DNA from 2 places in the Hahella chejuensis KCTC 2396 genome. Region 1 is predicted to be linked to the other one. Evidence: predicted binding sites of a transcription regulator. Region 1 holds the regulator's gene; the other holds the start of a gene.
What was found. The regulator FNR, encoded in region 1, switches genes on or off when oxygen is low (the NO sensors DNR and NnrR bind a similar motif). The targets are predictions, from matches to a motif close to TTGATNTANATCAA.
Positions count from the first base shown of each region.

Region 2: HCH_RS03785 (type IV pili methyl-accepting chemotaxis transducer N-terminal domain-containing protein) is a predicted target of FNR. The motif match lies at 3,618-3,631, and genes of this name have one in related genera.

Region 1 is NC_007645.1:1,739,953-1,752,977, forward strand. It holds gene dnaB (replicative DNA helicase) at 1-1,154, shown strand, start outside; gene alr (alanine racemase) at 1,154-2,278, shown strand; gene HCH_RS07765 (SDR family oxidoreductase) at 2,481-3,386, shown strand; gene fnr (fumarate/nitrate reduction transcriptional regulator Fnr) at 3,383-4,162, opposite strand; gene HCH_RS07775 (coproporphyrinogen III oxidase) at 4,307-5,323, opposite strand; gene HCH_RS07780 (lysophospholipid acyltransferase family protein) at 5,633-6,355, shown strand; gene HCH_RS07785 (substrate-binding periplasmic protein) at 6,362-7,096, opposite strand; gene HCH_RS07790 (substrate-binding periplasmic protein) at 7,282-8,025, opposite strand; tRNA gene HCH_RS07795 (tRNA-Met) at 8,257-8,333, opposite strand; gene ychF (redox-regulated ATPase YchF) at 8,399-9,490, opposite strand; gene pth (aminoacyl-tRNA hydrolase) at 9,732-10,319, opposite strand; gene HCH_RS07810 (50S ribosomal protein L25/general stress protein Ctc) at 10,326-10,952, opposite strand; gene HCH_RS07815 (ribose-phosphate diphosphokinase) at 11,098-12,042, opposite strand; tRNA gene HCH_RS07820 (tRNA-Gln) at 12,107-12,181, opposite strand; gene ispE (4-(cytidine 5'-diphospho)-2-C-methyl-D-erythritol kinase) at 12,208-13,025, opposite strand, start outside.
Region 2 is NC_007645.1:830,636-836,250, reverse strand. It holds gene HCH_RS03805 (sensor histidine kinase) at 1-496, opposite strand, end outside; gene HCH_RS03800 (hypothetical protein) at 523-1,353, opposite strand; gene HCH_RS03795 (MBL fold metallo-hydrolase) at 1,328-2,083, opposite strand; gene HCH_RS03790 (hypothetical protein) at 2,497-3,180, opposite strand; gene HCH_RS03785 (type IV pili methyl-accepting chemotaxis transducer N-terminal domain-containing protein) at 3,840-4,538, shown strand; gene HCH_RS03780 (type IV pili methyl-accepting chemotaxis transducer N-terminal domain-containing protein) at 4,923-5,615, shown strand, end outside.

The sequences.
Region 1 (13,025 bases):
TCTCAGAAGAGCTGGATAATCGCAACGAGTTAAACTCTGCTGGTGGATTGGCCTACCTGAGTGAGCTGGCCAAGAATACTCCTAGCGCCGCCAATATTCGCGCCTATGCGGAAATTATTCGCGAACGTTCTGTGTTGCGCCAGTTAATCACCGTCGCTAATGAAATCGCCGACGAGGCGTATCAGACGGAAGGGCGCACCAGTACAGAGGTGTTGGACGATGCGGAGCGACGGGTCTTTCAGATAGCGGAGTCGCGGCCAAATCAGGGCGGACCGGAATCGGTGAATCCGATTCTAACGAAGACCCTGAAAAAAATTGATGAGCTGTTTCACTCGGATGGCGCTATCACGGGTGTTACTACAGGGTTTCGCGACCTGGATGATCGCACCTCGGGGATGCAGGCTTCAGACCTGATTATCGTTGCCGGTCGTCCCTCAATGGGTAAGACCACATTCGCTATGAACCTGGTGGAGAACGCACTGATACTGGGAGGGAAGCCTGTCTTGGTTTTCAGTATGGAGATGCCTTCCGACTCCATCGTAATGCGTATGCTGTCTTCCTTGGGGCGCATTGATCAGACTAAAGTGAGAAGCGGAAAACTGGATGAGGATGATTGGCCCCGTCTCACATCAGCCGTCAATATGTTGAAAGACAAGCCTTTATATATCGATGATACGGCAGCGTTAAGTCCAACTGAAATGCGCTCCAGGGCTAGAAGAGTGGCGCGAGATCACAATGGTGAAATTGGCTTGATCATGGTGGATTACCTTCAGCTGATGAGGGTGCCGGGGATGACGGAAGGTCGTACGGCTGAGATTTCTGAAATTTCACGAGGCTTGAAAGCCCTGGCGAAGGAGCTGAACTGTCCTGTAGTCGCGCTCTCCCAGCTTAACCGCAGCTTGGAACAAAGGCCCAATAAGCGCCCGGTCAACTCCGACTTGCGGGAGTCTGGGGCGATTGAGCAGGATGCTGACTTGATTATGTTTATCTATCGGGATGAGGTTTATCACGAGGATAGTCCAGACAAAGGTATTGCAGAAATTATTATCGGTAAGCAGCGTAACGGCCCTATTGGGACGGTGCGCTTGGCGTTCATGGGTAGGTTCACCCGCTTTGAAGATTTGGCCCACGATTATGGCGGGGATTACGAGTAATGCGTCCATCCCGCGCTCTTATTGATCTGGACGCGTTGCGTCACAATATTCGCCTGTTGAACTCCATCGCGCATAACGCCAGGTGTGCAGCGGTAATCAAAGCCGATGCATATGGTCATGGCGCAGTGGAAATTGCCCGTGCGCTGAAAGGGGAAGCCCCCAAGTTGGCGGTGGCTTGTTACGATGAGGCGGTGAGCCTGCGCGAAGCGGGCGTTACGACGCCGCTTCTGGTGCTTGAAGGGTTCTACAGCTCGGAAGAGTTGGCTGACTCCACTCGCTGGTGTGACATAGAGTGGGTTGTGCATGACATGGAGCAGCTGGATATGCTGTCCGAGGTGGCGCCGTTGCGTAAGGCGGGGCCTGACTCCACCCGAATGCAAACCTGGATTAAGCTAAATACAGGTATGAACCGCTTGGGATTGCCGTTAAATAAATTGGCTCACGTCGCAGAGAAACTGCAGCAGTTTCCTGGGCTTTCAGTTATCGGCTTAATGACCCACTTTGCATGTGCTGATGAGTTAGATAGTCTTCTGCAGCAGAGGCAGTGGCGGGCGTTTCAGGCTGGTATGCAGGCAGCGGGGGCGAATGGCTGGAGTTATTCCTCTGCTAATTCTGCGGCTTTGCTGCAGTATCCGGAAACTCATCTGGATTGGGTGCGCCCGGGTATTGCAATGTACGGCGCGTCCCCCATGGCGGATAAGACGGGGGCAGATTTTGGTTTGAAGCCGGTAATGACCTTTGAGTCACGTTTGATTGCTACCAGGGAGCTGCAAGCTGGAGACTCTATTGGCTATGGCGCCGCCTGGACTGCGGACGCCCCAACGCGAATGGGAGTGGTCGCGGTGGGATACGGCGATGGTTATCCAAGGCAGATGCAGAATGGGGCTCCTGTCGCCGTGTGCGGTAAGCGGACAAAAATTATTGGGCGTGTATCCATGGATATGTTGACGGTGGATATCTCCCATATTCCAGAGGCTCGCATTGGGTCTGAAGTGGAGTTGTGGGGCGGGACTGTTTCCGCGGATGAGGTTGCAGGATATGCGTCAACAATCTCCTATACTTTATTTACGGGTATGACCTCGCGGGTTCCCAGAGTATATATTAATCGTTCGGAAGTAGTTTAAGGCGCTGCGTTGGCGGGGGCTCTCGAGGGAGGCTTTGGCGCGGCCTACGGGATGTAAGGCGGGGGAACCCCGATGCGCAGGGTTTGCTAAAATCCCGTCAAGCAGCCAATATTGTAAACATAATATCTTCAGGCGGCCCCGTATTCTGGGGGCTGCCAAAGGCCACGAGATGCATTTAAGGGGTACATGAGTGATTGTTTGTGTGACGGGAATCGATTCGCCATTAGGTAAGGCTATAGCTCAGCGTTTGCAGCAGAGCGGTATAGTGGTGGAGGGCGTCCCCTACGAACAGTTTCTGATGACCAATGATGCGATCGTGCGGGGAATGAAGTCGATGCCGTCAGCGGACTTTGTCGTTCATGCTGCGGAGATGAGCGATTTGTTCAAAGCGGAGCAGCACCCGGACCTGGCGTATCAGGTTAACGTGTCCGCTTGTGCGGCGGTTGCGGAGGTTGCGGACTTATGGAAGGCGCCGATTGTTCATCTTTCCAGTCATCTTGTTTTCGACGGCGTCAAAAAGAATCCTTATATTTCCGCCAACAAAGGGCGTCCTCTCTCTGTGTATGGGCGGACAAAGTTGCAGAGTGAGCAATGGCTTCAGGAAAACTATAGCAAGCATCTGATCTTGAGGGTTGGTTGGTTGCTGGAGGCGGGCGCTCAAGGCTGGTTGCAGACCATGCTTTCGGCATTGTCGTCAGGCAAGCGTCTTAACGCCAGTACCGATATGCAGCTGACCCCTGTTGCGGTGGATGATGTGGCGAGAGTGGTGGACGCTGTTATCAAACAGTTAAGCTGTAACATCTCCGTATGGGGTGTTTACCATTATGCTGGCGCTGAAGCGGTCACCCACTATGAATTGTTGAAGGCGATTGTGTTGCAGGCCTTTGGCCAGGAGGAAATGCTACAGGCTCTGATCGAGAAGAAGGGCGCTGATGTCTTGCCTGGAGTGGCGCTTCCCGCGAATGGGGCGTTGGGCTGCATCAAGCTGCGCAACACCTTTGGCGTCAAACAGCTTCCCTGGCGTCGCTACCTGCCTGCACTGATTGAGCAATGCCAGCAACGTGGGGGCGTGAAGCCCGCTGAAAACTGCTTGGAAGAGAGCCGTTAACGGCCGTTAACGGCGGACTCTTTTTGGTGTTCCAGACACTTAGTGTCGTGGCGGAGAACTTTCTGTAGCTCTTCCAATTGCAAAATCTGAACTTCCCTTCCTTGGACCTTAATAATGCCGTTGTTCTGGAAGCGGGTAATAACCCGACTCACAGTTTCGACCGCCAAACCTAAATAGTTGCCTATATCGCTGCGAGGCATGGGGAGCCTGAAGTTTGTGCCGGACAGGCGACGACGGCTGAAGCGAGTTGATAAGGACAATAGCAGCGAGGCTATGCGCTCTTCCGCAGAGTTTTTGCTCAGTAGCATAGTAAGCTGCCTGCTTTCCTGAATTTCTTTACTCATCAGCGAGAAAAAGTGGTGCTGCAGGCTGGGAATGTCTGAGGCTAAGTCTTCAAATTTTTCCAAAGGAATTTCGCACACGCTAGTGCGTTCGAGAGCGACGGCGGAGCAGGAGTATTTTTCCATGCTAACGCTGTCCAGCCCGATAATCTCACCTGGCAGGTAGAAGCCGGTTACCTGCTCCTCGCCTTCCTCAGATACGGTGAATGTTTTGATTGCGCCGCTACGAACGGCGAAGCAGGAGCGAAATGGCGTATGCTGCTCAAAGATATATTCACCGCGATTGAGCATTTTGCCCTGGCGAATGATTTCTTCCAGGCGATCAATGTCTTCAGCCCCGACCGCTATTGGAATGCAAAGTTTGCTCAAGTTACATTCATGGCAGCCCCTGTGTAAGCTAAAAGGAGAGGAGGTTGCTATATGCTTGCTTTCCATCGGTCGCCTCGTGGCTGAATGAGTGAAACTGCTTAAAGAGGCTTCTAGGATAGCCAATAGCCATTTAAAAGCAAATCCCCACAGCAGGAAATTTACAGGGAAAACCTACGCTCGCCGTTGTTTCTACATAGCTTTCACCTTTTGTTACAACTGTGTCTGAGTGTAACGAATTGCTCTTGCCGGGAGTCCTCCGTTGTCCAGGATTTTGTAGTAGTCATCCAGCTGGGTGGCGTTGCGCAACTGGTAGTGGGGCGTGTAAGAGAATGCGCCCAACCCGACGCCATGCAGACAACTGACGCCTTGGCTTATTAAGCCTGTCCAGGGTAGCGCGAAAAAGTCCTGGGTGATCGGAATAAACGATGCGGACTTAATGCGTCGCTTGAAATCTTTTAGCGCTGTTTCCAGGCTAGGTGTGCTGGTGAACTCTGGTTTATGGCTGGAAAGAAGGATGCCCTGCGGTCTTTCCGTCAGAATTTCCTCAAGATGCTGGGACAGTGCGGAGAATGTGATGGGTGACACTTTCAGACGCAGATAGACGGCTTTAAAGTCGAATGCCCTAATGGTTTGTAGCCAATCCTTAAGGTCCTCAATAGGACAGGACTGCGCATATTCACCGGGATCATTGATGCAGATGATGTTAAAGCCCAACCCTTTGATCAGGGCTAGCGCTTCCTCTGAGTCTGGACGAGCGTCCAACTCGATGACATGACGGGCATCGGCGCCGAAGTTCAGCTTGAACTCCCGCCCTAAATAGTACATGACCTGCGTTTGCGCTGCGGGAGTAAGCTGGCGCACCAGATCGCCGAACCAATGCAGGTACTTAACCTGGCAACCGGCAGGAAGGCTTTGCTTGAGTAGTCTCACTTCCTTTACGACATAGTCGATGTACTTCTGCAGATTTGCGCTCATGGATGGAAGTCGGCGGGTATAATTTTCCGCGCTTACGAGTGTGGTGAAGCAGGGCGCTTGAACGCTCAATGCGAACCCGCCTTCATAGTATCGAGCCAGAGAGCTGTTGCGATAGTCCGCATCATAGGCTCCCTCGTTTAAGGCGCTCCAGTTCTCGCTGGAGAACTCTTTGGGAGGGGAGTTGAGCAAATAAACCCAGCTATCATTACCCCCATTTTGTATCGCTTGTTCGACAACCTTTCCAACTGGCATATTGGGTCTCCAACCAGGTAAGAAAACATCTGCGCGCGCTTGACTGTCGTTGTTGGCGAATTGGCGCGCGCGCCTGCTGTCACACTTGCTGGCAAGTGAGTCCCCCTCTCTCCATGCTCAGTGTATCCAGCTCCCAGCGGGGCGCCTTGATATTGATCAAGGGGTGAGCGGGTGGCTGCCTGTGTGGGTGGACTTTAGTCGCAAAAGCCCTCAAACATTGGGTTTCTGGGGCATTGAGGGATAACATTCATTGCAGCTTTGGGCGGGGAGTTGATATCCTTTGCGGGCATTGAAAAAAGGCGGGCAAAAGTGCAGGCATTTCAGCTATTTCGGTCTTTCGTTTTTTACCTTGGGTATGCTTGGGGCGTCATCATCACATCATTAGTTGGTATGTTGGTGGGTCCTTACGTCAATTTTGAAAAGCGCTATTACATCGTATCCCGGTTTAATGTGTTTGCGCTTTGGTGGGCGCGCGTTGTTTGCGGCATACGTTATGAGATTGAGGGGCTGGAGAACATTCCGAAAACAAGCTGTGTGGTTGTCAGCAATCATCAAAGCGCCTGGGAAACCTATTTGTTAGGCGTCATATTCCGTCCTCAATGCACAGTACTGAAACAGGAGTTGATGAAAATTCCGTTTTTTGGCTGGGCGCTAAAAAGATTGAAGCCCATCGCCATTGACCGGAGTAAGCCTTCTGCGGCGCTTAAGCAATTGCTAAAGCAGGGAAAGGAGCGTCTGACTTCTGGGTATTGGGTTGTGATTTACCCTGAAGGAACGCGCGTTCGTCCTGGACAAGTTGGCAAATACAATAAGGGGGGCGCCTTGTTGGCGGTCAGCGCGGGCGTACCTTTACTGCCAGTGGCGCATAATGCAGGCGATTGCTGGCCTGCTGGCAGTATTAGTAAGCGCCCAGGTTTGATAAGGGTCAGGATCGGTGCGCCGATTGAAACCAGTGGGCGCGCTACCGATGAAGTTCATAAGGAAATGGAAGAGTGGATAAGGCGGACCTCCGCCGCCTTAAGCCAGGCGTAAGACTTTCTATTTGTAGTTTGAATATACTTTGTCCAAATAGCCTTCAGTACGCATCTTATCGAGCACTTTATTGAGGTGCTCAATGTGCTCATCAGGCGTGTCCTTGTTCATCGCCAAGTATAGACTGGTGTCTCGTATAGTAAATATAGGTTTGATGTCGGAAACACCGGCCAGCTTAGCGTAGTAATAGCCTGATGCGGTGCTGGAGATCCATAGGTCCACCTGTCTTTGTTGCAGCCTCTTTGGGTTGAGGCTGTCATCTTCCAGCTCTGAAGCGTTGAAGCCGTTGTTCTTCAAAAATTGCGCTCTGGAGTCATCCTTATAGCAACCAATGAGATAAGGCTTGGCGTCCTCTACAGAGTTAATTTTGATAGTAGTGTCATTTCTTGCGAAGAATACCCAGTCGTTCTTGGCGAGTGGACCTACCCACTTGAACAGCGGTTTGCGCGCATCGGTCAATGTAGTGCCGAATACGCCACGGAACTCTTTGCGTTGCGCGAAGTTGTAAGCGTAATTCCAATTTCTGAGCTTCATACGATAGTCATAACCCGAGCGTTTAAAGAGCTCTTTGACTATATCCACATTGATGCCGCTGATAGCGTCAGCTTTGTGTTCGTATTTGTGGTCTTCCTCGCCCATATTAAAAGGCGGGAAATTTTCCGTGACCAGGTTAAAGGTTTCGCCACGTGCAATGGCGGACAGAAAGAGAACAGAAACCAACAATAGCTTCTTAGCGATCATTAAATCACCTCAAACGGCTGGGCGGAATATTGTTCTGACTAACGATTAGTCTGGTTGCTTATTAAACAGCTGGTGTAGGTGTCTTCCTAATAAGTAGTTTTCCGGATGAGTGGGGAGGAAAGGGGAGGAATACCCCTGCGAGCCCCATGAAATAGGGGCTCGCAGGATTTGTAAGGCTCTGTTGTTTATCTGTATCTGGCGGTAATTTTTTCCAATTCGCCACTAGAGCGCATTTTTTCCAGGGCCTCATTGAGCTTGTTGACGTATTCATCCGGCGTTTCTTTGTTAACTGCTAAATACAGTTGTGTCTCCTTAACGGTGAATACAGGTTGAATGTTGGTAACGCCGTTTTTGGCTGCATAGTAGGGGCCGGAAACGGGTCCTGAGATCCAAAGGTCAATTTGACCGTTTTGTAGTCGCTTGGGATTCAAAGCGTCATCGTCGAGGCTGGAGGTCTCAAAGCCATTGGAAAGTAGCCATTGCTCTCTCACATCGCCTTTATACGCTCCAATCTTGTACTTCTTGGCGTCTTCAATCGAGTTTATTTTGATGGAGGAGCCTGATTTTGCGTAGAGGACCCAGCCGTCGGAGGCGATTGGGCCAACCCATTTAAATAGAGGTTTGCGAGCATCGGTGAGTGTGGTTCCGAATACACCTCGAAAATCTTTGCGCTGAGCGTAGTTGTATGCGTAGCTCCAATTACGCAGTTTCATGGTGTAACCGATTTTCGCCTTGGTGAAAATCTGTTTGACAACATCTGTAATCAGACCGGTGATGTCCTCGGGTCTGTGTTCATACTCAGCATCATTAACGCTCATGTTGTAGGGAGGGAAGTTTTCAGTAACCAGGTTGAAAGTTACCTCTTCCGCATTTGCTGATACGCAGAGAGTGGCGCATAACGCCAAAAGAAGGGAGCGAAAATAATACATGTCTTAACCTCGAATGTAGCTACCCCATTAAGGATAGTCCGTCTATCCGAAAAATCCACGGTATGCCGAGAATTTTTTTTGTTATTTTGTTGATTTTATTAACAAAAGTACACACTGAAAATAGAAGCGCTGTATTTTAATGCGTTTTGGTCGATTGGTGCTTAGTGGTGGTGCAAGGGGGAAGGTGAGGGGGAACAAAAAAGCCCGCTTAAAAAGCGGGCTCTCGAAACTTGGTAGCAAGGGGCGGATTTGAACCGCCGACCCCAGCATTATGAGTGCTGTGCTCTAACCAACTGAGCTACCTTGCCGTCTCATTTGAGGCGCGTATTCTGTTGTTTTTTGCTGGGCTTGTCAACCCTAAAAAATCATCAGTTTATACGTTAAATCTGAAATGAATGACGTCGCCGTCCTGAACGATGTAATCCTTGCCTTCCAAGCGCCATTTTCCTGCTTCTTTCGCGCCTTGCTCTCCGTTGAAAGATGTGAAGTCGTCATAGCCGACCACTTCCGCTCGGATGAATCCGCGTTCGAAATCGGAGTGTATGACGCCTGCCGCTTGTGGTGCGGTTGCGCCGATCTTAACGGTCCATGCGCGGACTTCTTTTACGCCCGCCGTAAAATAAGTCTGCAGGCCAAGTAACTTGTAGCCTGCACGAATGACGCGATCAAGTCCGGGTTCTTCCATGCCCAGGTCGGCCAGGAACTCGGCTTTTTCTTCGTCTTCCAGCTCTGCGATTTCCGATTCCAGCTTATTGCAGATGGGGACGACGACAGCGCCTTCTTTTTCGGCAATCGCTCTTACCACGTCGAGGTGGGGGTTGTTTTCGAAGCCGTCTTCAGCAACGTTGGCGATGTACATGGTTGGCTTTACAGTGAGCAGGCACAGCTCTCTGATCACCAGCATTTCCTCCGCGCTCAGATTCAGGGCGCGTACGGGCTTGGCTTCATTCAGGTGCGGCAGTAATTTTTCCATCACCTCAATTTGCTGCTTGGCGAATTTATCCCCGCCTTTGGCGATGCGCGAGATCCGCTTGATGCCCTTTTCTACGGTGTCCAGGTCGGCGAGAGCCAGCTCGGTATTAATGACATCGATATCTGCGGCAGGATCGACTTTATTCGCCACGTGAACCACGTTTTCATCTGCAAAGCAGCGCACTACGTGTGCGATGGCGTCGGTCTGTCTGATGTTCGCCAGGAATTGATTCCCCAGTCCCTCTCCTTTGGAGGCTCCGGCCACCAGGCCGGCGATGTCGACAAACTCCATAGTGGTAGGGATGACTTTCTGCGGCTTGACGATTTCCGCCAGCTTTTGCAGCCGAGGGTCGGGCATGGCGACGATGCCTGAGTTGGGCTCAATGGTGCAAAAAGGGAAGTTTTCGGCGTCGATGCCCGCTTGGGTGAGTGCATTAAACAGGGTTGATTTGCCTACGTTAGGGAGTCCGACTATGCCGCAATTAAATCCCATGATATGTCCTCAAGCTTGGAAATTTAAGTAATTAGGTCTCTATAAGTCTCGTCGGCCCATCCTATGCAGACAATGCAATAACTTGATGTCTGGCGCGGAAGGCGGAAAAACTAAACCGCAGGCTCAAACTTTGAGGGCTGCGGATCAAAATTTTGAAACCGGTGCGCTTTAGGCGCGTTAGTGGGCGCAAATTATACGCATTCGGGAGGGCGTGAGCCAGCTGGGCAGGGTAGGAAATGCGTCAGGCGCGGAAGCTGTGCAGGCGGTTCATGGCGGTGTCCCACTGGCCGGAAATGATGGCTTCCAGGTGGGTGTCCAGCTGATAGAATGCTGACTCCAGCTTGTCCATATCCTCTTTACTGATTCTGCCAAGAACATGGCTGGTCACCTTGCTTTTATCTCCGGGGTGGCCAATGCCTAGCCGCATGCGAGGGAAGTCTTTATTTCCGCCAAAGCAGCGAATGATGTCGCGCAGGCCATTGTGTCCTCCATGTCCGCCGCCAAACTTGAGGCGGAGTGTTCCGGCGTCAATGTCCAGTTCATCGTGCGCCACCAGTATATTTTCCAGTTCGATTTTGTAGAACTGGCTGAGGCTCAGAACGGATTGACCGCTGCGATTCATGAACGTGCTGGGAAATAGAAGGTGGATGTCTTCGCCGGCGATGGATATTTTGCAATAGTCGCCGTGAAGTTTTTTGTCCGGCCTTAAGAATTGGCCTTTTTTTCTGGCCAGATGCTCCAGCCAGAGAGCCCCGGCGTTATGCCGGGTCTGGGCGTAGTCGGGGCCGGGATTTCCCAGCCCGACAATGGCGCGAACAGGCTTCGCCATGGAGCCTTATTCAGCCTCGCCTTCGCCTTCAGCTTCGTCAGCTTTGGCGCCTTTCGGCTTGTGTACTGCAACAACAGGCAGGTCGTGATCTGAGCCTTTTGTCAGCTCAGCCAGTTCAACGCCTTCTGGCAGTTTCAAGTCGGAAAGGTGCAGGATTTGCTCAACCTGTACGGAAGTCATGTCAACTTCGATGAATTCAGGCAGGTTAGCGGGTAAACAGATTACTTCAACTTCTGTTTGTTGATGAGAAATGCTGCCGCCGCCCTGGCGTACGCCTTCACACTTATCTTCGTTGATGAAGTGCAGGGGAACGTTTACGTGCAGTTTTTGATCTTTTTGTACGCGGAGGAAGTCGGCGTGCATGATGATCGGCTTGTACGGATGGCGTTGCAGATCTTTCAGGATGACGGACTCATTGGTTCCTTCAACGTCCAGAGTCAGAATGTGAGAGTAGAACGCTTCATTCTGCAGGGCGTGGCTTAGTTGGTTGTGGCTAACAGAAATTGCTACAGGAGCAGTTTCGCCACCGTAGATGATGCCAGGAACCTTGCCGTCAACGCGACGTAGGCGGCGGCTCGCACCTTTCCCCTGAACGTCACGCTTTTCAGCGTTTAAGCTAAATTCATTACTCATGATGATTTCCTCAGTTTTGAACCCGGCAGGCCCGCGACCAGACCTGAAGGGCGTTGTGGTTACCGGTCGAAAATCGCCGGCGTCTTAAACAAACAAAGCTTCCTGAGAGGAAGCTTTGTCGCTTTATCCCGATGTGGCGGGATAATTATCCGAACATGGCGCTGATCGACTCTTCGTTGCAAACGCGGCGAATCGATTCGGCCAATAGGCCCGCCAAAGAAAGCTGGCGGATTTTATCACACTTCTGGGCTTTGTCACTCAATGGAATTGTGTCTGTGACCACAAGTTCATCCAGGACCGAGTTCTCGATGTTTTCGATGGCTGGGCCGGATAGGACGGGGTGAGTGATATAAGCAATGACTTTACTTGCGCCATGCTCTTTCAGTGCATTAGCCGCTTTGCAAAGTGTCCCTGCCGTATCCACGATGTCGTCGACCAGAATGCAGACCTTGTCCTGCACTTCGCCGATGATGTGCATAACCTGGGCTTCGTTGGCTCGTGGGCGACGTTTGTCGATGATGGCCAAGTCTGCATCGTCCAGGCGTTTGGCGAATGCGCGAGCGCGTACAACGCCGCCGACATCCGGAGATACGACAACAAAATTCTCAAAATTGCGACGCTCTATATCGTCAAGCATAACCGGGGTGGCGTAAGCGTTGTCCACAGGAATGTGGAAGAAGCCCTGAATCTGGTCTGCGTGAAGATCGACGGTCAGTACGCGATTGATGCCGACGCCGGTAAGAATATCCGCCACTACTTTTGCGCTTATGGGGACGCGGGAAGAGCGTGGTCTGCGATCCTGGCGGGCGTAGCCGTAATAAGGGATTACAGCGGTGATTCTTCCTGCCGAAGCTCTTCTCAGCGCATCAGCCATAACCACCAGCTCCATCAAATTATCATTGGTGGGGGCGCAAGTGGGCTGGATAATGAAAACGTCCCGACCGCGCACGTTTTCATTGATTTCCACCGATACTTCACCATCGCTGAAGCGGGTGACGGCGGCGGCGCCCATAGGGATATGGAGCGTATCAACGACGTTCTTGGCAAGTTCGGGGTTTGCTTGGCCGGTAAAAACCATTAACTTGGACACGGGACGTACCTTCATAATAGCGTCTAGGCAAATAATGAATTTTTAAAGGAATGGATTTTGAAGTTGGCTGGGGTGGTAGGATTCGAACCTACGCATGACGGGATCAAAACCCGCTGCCTTACCGCTTGGCTACACCCCAGTGGAGTCGCATCTCTGCTGTTAGTTTTAATGATTTCGCCATTGTTTGAGTTCGTTAAGAACTGGCGATTCATTAATGCTCTTGGCGACAAAGCCTTGATATTTTGTCGGCATTTGGGAGAGAACATATTCCGCTCGCTTTTTGTCGGAGAAGCTTGCAAAAATGCAGGCCCCTGTTCCGGTTAATCTAGCTGGCGAAAACTGATCTAGCCAATTTATCGCCTCGCGAATCTCTGGGTACATCCTGCAAACCACTGTTTCACAGTCGTTTCGGAGGTTTTCGAGATCTCCCTCAAGAGCGGGCGCTATTGTGCTTTTTGGTGTGTCTCTTGTCAACCACTTATCTGAAAAAATTTTCGCGGTAGATATATGAAGATTTGGGTGGACGACTAAATACCATTTTTCCTGAGTGTCAACGGGATGGAGTATGTCTCCCACGCCTTCAGCGAAAGCCGTCGCGCCGCGGACGAATACGGGTACGTCGGCGCCCAGTTTTAACCCAAGCGCAGCTAAAGTCTCGGTATTGATATCGGCATTCCACAACCTATTTAGCGCCAACAATGTCGTTGCTGCGTTTGAACTGCCGCCGCCTATGCCGCCGCCCATTGGCAGCTTCTTATTTATATAGATGGATACTCCGCTGATTTGCCCGGCCTTGTCTGGGCTTGTCGCCGTAATATGTTCTTTCAATAAGCGGGCGGCTTTGATGATGAGGTTGTCGGCTTCTGGCACGCCAGGGAGGCTTGGCTCCAGCGTTATACGTTGATCATCCCTGGGAGTGAAGCTCAGGCTGTCGCCGTAATCCAACAATTGAAACAACGTCTGTAATTCATGGTAGCCATCGG
Region 2 (5,615 bases), 910 kb from region 1:
TAATCAGTCTGGGAACGAGGAAGGTCACCAGCGACCCGATTTTTTCACTGGAAGAATGCTCAAGCACCGGCGTCACTTTGCGGATAAAGGAAACGCCATCCGCTACCGACTCAAAAGGCGCCGCCGGCGTCCCGTCAAACTTAAACGCGCTACCCTCCAGGTTCTCCCAGTCGTAGCAACAGGGAACATCGACCGCTGCGGATTTATGACTGGTCGCCGCCACCTTGCCGTCGGCGTCCAGCACATAGGCGAACAGTAACGGGCTCTCTTTAACCAGCTGCGCCAAGGCGTCTTCAATATGGACAAAGTTGCCCCGTCCAAGCAGCACTGAAATATGCTGTCTGTTAATCAGGCCGGAAGTCTGATCGGAGACTTTGATCGAGTTCGCCAATACCTGATATTGGTGCACGAAAAAGGAAACCGCGAACCCAAATAAAGCGACCAGAACCGTAAACTTGATGCAACGCAGAAACGAGTACTTTCTAAAACTATCCATATTGTTAGACGCACTTTGTTAGCTGATTAAATTCCCTTAAAAGAATATACGCTGTAGATATACTCTTCTCCCTTGCGCACCGCATAGGGCCCGCCGCACTCAATGGGCAGCGCCGTATCTTCCTTGGAGAAAATCAGCATGACGTCTCCTGCGCCATAACCCCGCTGATTGCCGTTCAATTGCCGGAACTGAACGCTTCCTTTATCGAAGCCGGGGTCCAGGTCTTTTACGGAAACCTGGTAGGTCTCCGGACACTCGATGGGCTCATAGGAAAATACCGAAGGGGCTTTGTAGGCAGTCGTAGGCTCGCCCATGACTTTGGTCATATCGATGGAGGCGTCGCCATATTGCAGGGTGTTATTCAGGTCGCCGTACACCACCGTCTTCACATACCAGGCCCAGAAAGCGGCCTTTTTCAGGTACTTATCCTCCACTTTCGCATCTTCGCGGGTGGGAAGAATAACCTGCACTTCGCCGTCTCGCTTGCTCAATGGCGCCGCGTCCTTAGCGCTCGCCAGAATAGTTTGCGGATTGTTGGCGATCTGCGCAGGCATGAAGGTGATGTAGTCATCGTCGCCGATAAAGTAAACGTTATCGTAACGCCACTCTTTCGCCGACAACTCGCTCACGGGCACGCCCGTGAAGACGTGCTCCTTTTTCTCGCTGTTCAGGTAGCGGTGCGGCGTATTGGAGTACACATCAATGCGCGCGCCGATTTCATTCGTCTCCACCACGCGATAATCCGCAGCGTTTTTATTAATGACGAAAATTTCCTTGGCGGCGGCGTTGAGCGACAATGCGCAGGCGCCGGCCGTCAGCAGCGCGCAGGTTTTAAAATGCGAAAGTTTGCCCCGCATAGGTGATAAAAAGTCTGTCCTTTTCAATCTCGTTCTCCCTTACTAACTTATCGTAGGTCTCAGTAATAACGCTGATTTCATTCCTGCACATATGGGTCACGCCCACGCTCGCGGCTCCGCCGGATTGAGCAAATTGCAGCACTTCGCTGAATGAATAATGACTGGGGATATTGTCGTTAAGCTCATACACTTCCTGCAAATGCAGGTCGACGCCCTGAATCAACTCAACCGCTTCCGGCGTCAGCTTGCCGTCTCCGGAAATGGAGAATGAGCGACCGTTAAAATCCAGTCGATACAATAAGTTCGGGATAGAGTGTACGGTGGGCGCGCAGCGAATGGAAACATCCCCGTATTGTTTACTGTCGAGGGTGTCGAATTCGGCGAACTCAATCGTGTATTTGAAATACTTGGACACGCCGGGATAGCCATGCTCAAGCAGACTTTTAATAAAGGTTTCCGTTCCCGCCGGCCCCCAAATCTTAAGAGGACGGGTTCTTTTTTCTTCCAGATAGCGGACCAGCAAAGGTACGACACCGAAGGAGTGGTCCGCATGGTGGTGGGTCAGCAACACCAGATCAATGTTCTGATGCAAATCGCCCGCCCATAAGCGGGGCGGAACCTGATAACCACAGTCGATAAGAATGGAGCCATCGGCGGACTGCAACAGGAAAGAGGTGTTGCACTCTTCCGAGAAGGCCTCTCCATTACCGACAATCAGCAAATTCTTCATAACAAAAGCTTTCCGTGTTTTCCATTTTCCATCTCATCGCGAAACGCGCGGATGGCGCTCCCATGCCTGCATGGCGGCAACCTGTCGATTGCCGTCGGGATTATGCCACTATTAATCAGGCAGACAAATAGCTTCCTTCTATTTGTCTGCAACGACAGGGCCTGCACATGTCAGACCCTGTCTCCCGCGGCTAATAGCCGCGCAGACGCATCCATGCGCCTGATTATTAACATGCCAATATCATTGCCATATTAATAACCTATTGGTTTATAAACGGGACTCCGTTTTCTGTAATGAAAGGCGCCGAAGAACAGGGGAAGGGATGGGAAGGAAACGCAAAAGCAAGCCGGCGTTGACTCACCGGCCGTAGGAATGCACGAAACCGTAAGTATGCGCGAAATAGGAGCGCTCGATCAGAGGGGTTGAAAATTCGGGAACAGTTCGCGGGTAATGCCAGGACCGCCGCCCTTACCTACGTTGTAGTAAATGGTCCACAGTCCGCCTGTGCGCACGCCAAATACGCTGGTGGGCGAAGCGTAACCCTCCCGCGCCTTGGCTCCGTAGTCGCTGGGTTTCAACATTTGCAGGCCGGCATGAGAAATCACGTTGTTAGTGATCAGCTGCTCGGTGACCTGTCCATAAAACTGATCCTGCGCCGCCTGCAGATCAAAGTTGTATTCTTTGATATCTCCGCTGTTGGGGAAGTTCACCAGGTTTTCATTGGCCGGCTGGCAATTCATATGCACCACAAAGGGGGAGACCGGATTACCGGATACAACCACGCAGCACCCGGTCAAATTGGCGGTAACGAAGAAATTACAGGCGCCCTGAAGCTGACCTACGACAGCGCGCCATCCCCGCCAGGGCAACCAATAGCAGTTGCCGTTATGGGCGGTGGCGACGGTAACGGTTTTACCGCCAGCCACGTGCGCGCCTTCCTGCAGATTGGCTCGCTCAAGCTGATTCACCAGATAGCAGTTGCGTTGGATGTTGTTACATTTGACGCTGTAGGTAGCGTGAGAAATATTTGAGGATTCCGCGCCGGTCACGGTAATTGACTTGTTCGCATTTTGTTTAAAAATATCCGCCAGGGCCATCTTGTCGTCTCCTTAAACTCATTATTGCTGACAGTCACTGCAACCCCGCCTTGCTTATGTCGGAATAAGGCTCCCACCGCGCGCGTGACCGGATACAGAAGCTAGCGACAATCCGGCCCCTGCGCCCTTCATGTTTTTTATAATGTTTTGTTATCACCTCTGACTTTTCTCATCTATTAATCCCATCATTCGGAAAAGGCAGAGATATTCGATCGCTTTTTTGCGCTGGACAACGCGCTTCAATTGCTGCTTTTTCAAGCATAACTACAAATAGAATCGGCGATAAAAAACATGACGTACAATTCGCAAAAGAAAAACAATGTAAAATTTATTAAAAATAATACAGTATAACGAATTATATACCCGCCTCGTTTATCCCTTAAAAAAGCAACTTTTAGTTACATAAAAGTGCATTATTTTCACTGTTACAAAACATATTGACACATATAATTGACTGGAAACGAACAATATCTATTGACTTCGTAAATTACTTATATGTCAAAAGCCATTTGGCGCTTGATTTTTGATCTAAATCCTTCAATATGCACGCCATTTTTAGCACTAGGTAAACTTTAATGCAGTCGTTCAGAAAGATTTGTTTCTTACTTGTCACACTTACCGCATTCGGCGCAGGCCTGGCTCGCGCGGAAATATCGAGCATGGACCAGGCTCTGGACATCGCCGGTCAACAAAGAATGTTGAGCCAAAGAATTGTTAAAGCATATTTATTGATTGGTCAGGATATTCTTCCCGACAAATCCGCAATTCAATTACATGACAGTGTGGCGCAATTTGAATCTCAACTGACCGACCTGGAAGGCTATTTAAAAGCGGGTGAAATGGCGCGGGATTTGAAATCCGTACGTAAAGAGTGGGCCGCATTCCGTAAGCTGGCGACCGCCGCTCCCAACCAGGAAAATGCGGCGAAGTTGATCGAGCAAAGTGAAGAGCTTCTGAGTCTGACTCAGGGCGTCACCAGCAACCTGGAAAAACAAGTCGCCAGCACCAAAGGTCATTTGATCAATATTTCCAACGAACAAGGCATGTTGTCCCAGAAAATCGCCATGTACTACTCCGCTATGAGTTGGAATCTGGGCGTCGCCGATCTGGAAAACGATTTTAAAGCCGCCGTCAAAAAATACGACTCCGGCTTGAGCGAGCTGCGCAAAGCGGACGCCAACAGCGAAGAGATCAACAAAGCGCTGGATAAAGTTATTTCACAGTGGTCCTTCTCTCACTCTGGTTTCGAGAAAATGGACGGACAGGACTTCGTGCCTTTCGTTATCGCTATGACCACTGAAAGTATGTTGAAAAGCATGCGCAAGATTTCCGACATGTACGCAGGTCTGAAAAGCTGATCCGCAAGGATTGAACCCTTAAACCGAGTACCCGATTTATTCGTCTTCTTCGTTTAGTGCGGCGCAAGCCGCACTCTTTTTTTCCGCTTATTCAGCCTCTTTTTCCCTCTTGCAGTCAGCCGGCGCAGTTCGCCATACCTCCTCCCTTCCATCCTCCTCCGCAGAGTGACTCATTCTCCCTTTCCCCCCTGGTTCTGACAGTTTTCTCCCTCTTCCCAGAATCGCTCTTTGTCTATACCCCAAAATTTCCGGTTCATTTGGCGCCTAACTTGCGCCAGATCAGCGATGCGTTAACTACCTATCCAGTTATCACGCCGTAACCATCTGATATTTATGGAATTTAAATTAGACTGCACCAGATTGAATCACATGAGGTAAATGCATATGCGCCATATAAGGAACTTGAGTCTGCTTCTTTTCTCCCTGTTTGCACTATCCTGGAGCCACATTGCCACCGCAGACATTACCGACCTGGACGAAGCCATTAACAAGGCTGGGCGCCAACGTATGCTGAGTCAGCGAATCGTAAAGTCCTACCTGCTCATAGGTCAGGATATTCAGCCGGATAAGTCCTCAAGCCAGCTCACAGAAAGCGTCGCCTTATTTGAGCAGCAATTGGGAGAACTGGAGTCCTACACCAAGACGCCGCAAATATCTGGACAGCTAAAGTCCGTGCGCAAGGAGTGGAAGGAGTTCCGCAAGTTGGCGACGGAGAAACCTTCAAAAGACAAAGCCGTTGAACTGATCAGCGCTGGAGAGCGCGTTCTCGCTCTCAGCAACAAAGTCGTGCAGTCACTGGAGCAGCAGTCGGGGAATCCCAAAAATAAAATGATCAACCTCGCCGGACGTCAACGGATGTTGTCCCAGCGCATCGCGCTCTATTACTCCGCGCTGAGCTGGAATCTGGATCAGGCGGATCTGCAAAGAAGCTTCGCCCAGGCGGTCCAGGAATATGACGAGGCGTTACATGAGCTCCGTCAGGCGAAAATCAACAGCCAGGACATCAACGCCGCGTTGGACAAAGTGATTTCCCAGTGGAGCTTCTCCCGCTCCGGATTCCAATTGATGCAGGGCCAA